DNA from 2 places in the Paenibacillus sp. JL3B1040 genome. Region 2 is predicted to be linked to the other one. Evidence: predicted binding sites of a transcription regulator. Region 2 holds the regulator's gene; the other holds the start of a gene.
The links. Region 2 encodes Rex, which represses fermentation and respiration genes when NADH is low (regulators of the CRP and FNR family bind a similar motif). Its sites were predicted from a motif close to TTGTGAAATATTTCACAA; they were not measured.

Region 1: a site for Rex is predicted at 1,046-1,063, ahead of ACZF99_RS24665 (cytochrome ubiquinol oxidase subunit I). Genes of this name have one in related genera too.

Annotation. Positions count from the first base shown of each region.
Region 1 covers NZ_CM169317.1:5,382,099-5,385,212, reverse strand. The annotation lists gene ACZF99_RS24675 (hypothetical protein) at 1-575, shown strand, start outside; gene ACZF99_RS24670 (nitrous oxide-stimulated promoter family protein) at 572-967, shown strand; gene ACZF99_RS24665 (cytochrome ubiquinol oxidase subunit I) at 1,150-2,559, shown strand; gene cydB (cytochrome d ubiquinol oxidase subunit II) at 2,549-3,114, shown strand, end outside.
Region 2 covers NZ_CM169317.1:3,263,639-3,266,752, forward strand. The annotation lists gene ACZF99_RS14690 (amidohydrolase) at 25-1,323, opposite strand; gene ACZF99_RS14695 (redox-sensing transcriptional repressor Rex) at 1,313-1,963, opposite strand; gene dinG (ATP-dependent DNA helicase DinG) at 2,005-3,114, opposite strand, start outside.

The DNA of each region.
Region 1 (3,114 bases), 2.1 Mb from region 2:
TTTTCTTGTTTTCGAACGGACTCGATCGGGGGTTGGAGGGGCTTGCCGGTTCCCGTACGTATTTGTTCATATATTTTAGCGGCATCATGCTGCCGACTATAATCATGATGCTTCGTTACTCCAGCAGATATAAAGCGGCCTGGATCTATCGAACCGCTCCGCTTTCCGGCGAAGCGCCGATTTACAAGGGAGCTTTGCTGGCCAGCTTGGTCCGGCTGATGCTACCTTTGTATGTGGTGGAAGCTGCCGTTTTCGCCGTGTTGTTTGGGGCTTCCATTATCCCTGACCTGATCGTGGCGGGACTGGCGATGCAATGTTACGCCATTTTATGTTTCATGCTTTTACGCAAGGGATTGCCTTTCTCGGAGCCGTTTGAAGCGGCGGGGCAGCAAAATCAAACCATCGTCATGATAGGACTGATGCTTCTGCTGGGCGGGTTCGCCTTGTTGCATTGGGCGGCGACGACCCTTCCGTTCGGCGTTGTTGCGTACGGTGTCCTGATGATCGCTGGGACCTGGCTGGGCTGGAAAATTGCCTTCCGGCCGCGTGTCGCGGAAAGGAAGGGAACGCTTTGATCACAACCGGCGTCAGCGGGCCGCGGATTCGCCGCGAGAAGAAAACCGTAGCCCTCATGATCGCGTTGTACTGCCGCAAAGTGCATGGCGGCAAAGCGCGGACCGATCCGCGGCAGGCAGCCCGGGACGCCCAAGGCGTCCAGGATGCGCTGGCGCCGTTATGCGCCGAATGCGCCGAGCTTCACCGGTATGCCGAGCAGCGGCTTGACCGCTGCCGGTTTGGTGAAGGCAAGACGACCTGCTTGGCATGCCCCGTGCACTGTTATGCGGCCGTCCAGCGGGAGCGCATTCGCCGGGTGATGGCTTTTGCCGGACCTCGAATGCTGTGGCGTCATCCGATACTCACGCTGAGGCACCTGCTCGACGGGGTCAAGAAGGTCCATTCACAGTAATGTCATAATTTTCCGACCGTCAAAAAACGTTGATCCGGCGCAGGTTTGGAGCATTCGTTCATAGTTGTGACATTTGTCATGTGATTTCTGTCACAAAATTATTATTTTTTCCCCGTTCGTTTTCATAATCCGGTGATAGAATTCACCTTAGATAATAATTATTTTAGAAAGTAGGGAAAGAAATGCTGGATCCGATTGTGCTTGCTCGCCTTCAGTTTGCGGTGACAACGATTTTCCATTTCTTCTTTGTTCCCTTGTCCATCGGTCTGGTGCTGCTTATCGCGATCATGGAGACGATGTATGTCGTGAAGGGGAAAGAAGAATACAAACGGATGGCCAAGTTTTGGGGGAAGTTGTTCCTTATCAATTTTGCGGTAGGGGTCGTGACGGGGATCCTCCAGGAATTCCAGTTCGGCATGAACTGGTCGGATTACTCCCGCTTCGTCGGCGACGTCTTTGGCGCGCCGCTGGCGGTGGAGGCGCTGTTTGCCTTCTTTATGGAATCGACCTTCATCGGCTTGTGGATCTTCGGTTGGGATCGCTTGTCCAAAAAGGTGCACCTCCTGTGCATCTGGCTGGTCGCTTTGGGCACGACGGTATCGGCCTTCTGGATTTTGGCCGCCAACTCGTTCATGCAGCGCCCGGTCGGCTTCGAGATCAATAACGGACGTGCGGAGATGAACGACTTCTTCGCCTTGATCGGCAACGGACAACTATGGGTGGAATTCCCGCATACCGTGCTCGGCGCGTTTGCGACCGGAGCTTTCCTCATTGCCGGGGTCAGCGCGTATAAAATGCTGAAACGCCAAGATGCGGCTTTTTTCAAGAAGTCTTTTACGATCGGGATCATCGTTGCTTTGATCGCTTCGTTCGGAACGGCGTTGTTCGGCCATCAACAGGCGCAATATTTGGTGAAGACACAGCCGATGAAAATGGCCGCCTCCGAAGGGCTTTGGGGCAAGTCGGGCGACCCTGCGCCTTGGACGCTGTATGCGCATATTGATTCGGACAACGAAAAGAACAATTTTGAGATCAAAATCCCTTATCTGCTGAGCTTCCTGTCTTACAGCAAGTTCTCCGGCGAAGTCAAAGGCATGCACGAGCTGCAAGCCGAATATGAACAGACCTACGGTCCCGGGGAGTACATTCCTCCGGTACGGACGACCTTCTGGAGCTTCCGGATCATGATCGCCGCCGGCTGCTTGATGATCGTATTCGCTTTGTACGGCACTTATTTGGCCTGGCGCAAAAAACTCGACCAACCGAGCAACAACTGGTTCTATCGCGTGATGTTGTGGTCGATTTCGCTGCCGTTTATCGCCAACACCGCCGGTTGGATCATGACGGAGATCGGGCGTCAGCCTTGGACGGTGTTTGGCTTAATGCAAACGAAGGACAGTGTGTCGCCTAGCGTAACGGGTGGACAAATTCTGTTCTCGCTGATTGCGTTCACGCTCATTTATGCGGTGCTTGGAGCGGTCATGGTTTACTTGTTCGTGAAAGTGATCAAGAAAGGTCCGAGTGAGATCACGGGCGCCGACTCCGATCAGTTAGCGGATCCATTCGGTAAGGAGGGATACCATGTCTCTTAATGAACTTTGGTTTGTCCTGGTCGCGGTGTTGTTTGTCGGCTTCTTCTTCCTGGAAGGCTTTGACTTCGGGGTGGGAATGAGCACCAAGTTTTTAGCCAAGAATGATATGGAACGCCGGGTGCTCATTAATTCGATCGGTCCGTTCTGGGACGCCAACGAAGTCTGGCTGCTGACGGCCGGCGGCGCGATGTTCGCCGCTTTCCCGAACTGGTACGCCACGCTGTTCAGCGGCTATTATACTCCGCTTGTCGTGTTGCTGCTCGCCTTGATTGCGCGGGGCGTTGCCTTCGAGTTTCGCGGCAAAGTGGATAACGGCAAATGGAAAGGCACGTGGGACTGGGCGGTCTTCATCGGAAGTCTGCTGCCCCCGTTCCTGCTGGGCGTTGTGTTCTCCGGCTTGCTGAAGGGATTGCCGATCGGCGAGGATATGGAAATGAGAGCCGGATTGTTCGATATGGTTAACCTGTACACTTTGGTCGGCGGGATTACGGTCGTGATGCTGTGCCTTGTGCACGGCTTGTTGTTCGCCTCCCTGCGGACGACCGGCAGCCTGCA
Region 2 (3,114 bases):
TCAAACGGGATGCCTTGCACAACATTATCGAGCCAGCAGTCCCTCGAATGCCGCTTGCGCGTCATGTCGGATACGCTCCTCATCCAGCGTTAGGCAGGCTCCGTGTTTGACGACCTGTTTTCCGTTCACCCATACATGCTCCACATCTTTGGGTCCGGCGGAATAAACGGTGTGGGAGATGAAATCGGTTTTAGGCAGGAAATGAGCTTGCTCCGTATTCAAGGCGATGAAATCCGCCTTCATGCCTGCCGCAAGCTTCCCGGTATTCGGCAAAAAGACCGCCTTTGCGCCGTATTCCGTCCCCATCTTGAGCGCTTCCAACGCGGGCACCGCCGTCGGATCCCCGGATACGCCTTTATGGATCAGCGCGGCCAAGCGAATCTCCTCCAGCATGTCCAGGTTGTTGTTGCTGGCGGCGCTGTCCGTCCCCAGCGAGACGATCACGCCTTTTTGCAGCAGCTTCGGCACGCGAGCCACACCGCTGGCCAGCTTCAGGTTGCTGCCCGGGTTATGCGAGATCGCAACGTCATGCGCCGCCAAAACGTCGATCTCCTCGTCCGTCAAATGCACGGCATGGGCGAGCAGCGTCGGACGCGAGAACATGCCCAGCTTCCGCAAATGTTCCACAGGACGGTCGCCGTAATCACTCTCGTTTTGCTCCACTTCGGCACGCGTCTCCGACATATGCGTGTGCATCGGCAAGTCCAGATCATGCGCGGCTTGCACGAATTTCTCGATGAAAGCCGGCGGGCAGGTGTAGGGCGCATGCGGCGACATCATCGTGGTGATGCGGCCTTCCGCTTTACCGTGCCAGTTCCGGGCAAACGCGATCGCTTCTTTCAGCTTCTGCTCTTGCTCCTCCGGTGAGCATAACCCGATTGCTCCGCGCATCAGCACGGCGCGAATGCCGGATTCCTCCACGACCTTGGCGACTTCGTCCATATGATCGTACATATCCAGGAACGTTGTCGTGCCGCCCTTAAGCATTTCCAGGACAGACAATGCCGTACCGGCATAGATATCAGCGGCGGTAAACTTGGCTTCCATCGGCCACATTTTTTCCTGCAGCCAGGTCTGCAGCACCATGTCATCCCCGTAGCCGCGAAGCAGCGACATGGCTGCATGTCCATGGGTGTTGATCAGTCCAGGGAGGAACAACATCCCTTTGCCATCAAATGTTTCGGCGCCTTCCACACCTTCCGGGCGCGCTTCGCCGATATAGGTGATGGTGTCGCCCTCAACGAGCATATATCCGTGAATCACGGGACGATTCGTTTCCAGTACGGCAAACGTTCCGTTCTTGATCAACCATTTACGACTCATACGATGCTTGTTCCTTTCCGTTCTCCAGATAATACGCCAAACTGAGCAGGTCTGTGGTGAAATCGGCGGCATGGATCCGCACTTCCGGCGGAACTTTCAGAATCGTAGGTGCGAAGTTCAGAATCGCGCCAATGCCGGCGGCAACCAATTCGTCCGCTACGCGCTGGGCTTCCGTATCCGGCACGGTAATGATGCCGATGCGAATGTTGTTCTTTCTGACCGTATCCACCAGTTCCTCGATCGGCTGGATCGTAATGTTGTTGATCTGGGTGCCGATCTTCGCCGGCGAGGCGTCGAACACCGCGACGATTTTCATATTATCCTTCAGATACGCGTTATAATTCGACAAGGCTTGGCCCAGGTTACCGGCACCGACGAGCGCCACGTTGATCTGCTGGTCCAGGTTGAGAATTTGCTGAATTTTTTCAATCAAATAAGCGACGTCGTAACCGATGCCCTTTCGGCCGAAATCGCCGAAATAAGCCAAGTCCTTGCGGATTTGCGCCGGATTCAGATCGAGTTTTTGCCCCAGCTCCTGCGATGATACCGTCGGGACCTCGCGGCGGCTCAGTTCGTTCAAAAAGCGCAGGTAAACCGGCAGCCTGCGGACGACGGCGTCCGAAATTTTCTCTGACTTCATACTTCGTTCCCCCTATTCTTCAAACCAAGATATGAAACGGTTTATTCATCGGGATTCAACCATTCCGAGATGCGTGGCACCATCTGGCTCATCGGCATATGCTCCATCTTCGGACCCGGCAATGAATACAAGAAGTATTTCCCGTAATAGGATTCCAGGATGCGGGTATCATACACGATTACGATGCCCCGATCCTGCGACGAGCGAACGAGCCGTCCGAAGCCCTGCTTGAAACGGATAACCGCTTGCGGGACGGACAACTTCATGAACGGATTTTTTTTCTCCCGCTGCAGCCGTTCGCTTTTGGCTTCCACCAGCGGATGGTTTGGCGGCTGAAAAGGCAGGCGCACGATCGCCAGACTCGTCAATGCCTCGCCCGGGATGTCCACCCCTTCCCAGAAGCTGCTCGTCCCCAGCAGCACCGATGCGTTTTGGCCCTGGAAGCGCCGGGTCAGCTTGGTGCGGCTGCCGCTGTCCATCCCTTGACCGATGACGGTGATTCCCTCTGCCGAAAGCAGCTCTTTCAGCGGATCGTATACCTGTCTCAGCATCCGGTAGGACGTAAACAACACCAGCATCCGTCCTTGCGTCGCCACGGCAGCATCGGCCAGCGACTGCACCAGTGTCAGGATGAAATGGTCGTCCCCCACGCTGCCCTTCACGCTCGGAAAATCGCGCGGAATGACCAGCAGCGCCTGATCCCGGTAATTGAACGGGGACGGCAACATCGCCGTGATCAGCCGGTCCTCTTCCGCCGCCTCGGTCAAGCCCAACTGCTCGATCATATATTGGAACGACTTATCGACCGACAAAGTCGCGGACGTCATGACGACGCTTTTTTTCCGGTCGAAGAAAAATTCCTTCAACTGGGCGCTGACGTCGATCGGCACCGCGTACATTTGCAGCGAACGGCTGCGGTAGTTCCCGTTGGCTTCCATCCAGTAGACCGTGTCTTGGTTGTCCAGCTTCATGAAGAAACGCAAAGCTTCCCGTTCTCCCGCCAAATCTTTGAACAGACCACTGATGTCGGTAAGCAAGCTCTCCGCTGCATAATCGTCCTGCTCCTCCCGAATGTCGGACAAGAGACGCTCCCCTTTGCGCAGCACATCGCCAAGCCCCACATAAATCTGGTTCTCAAGCGCGGCGAGCAC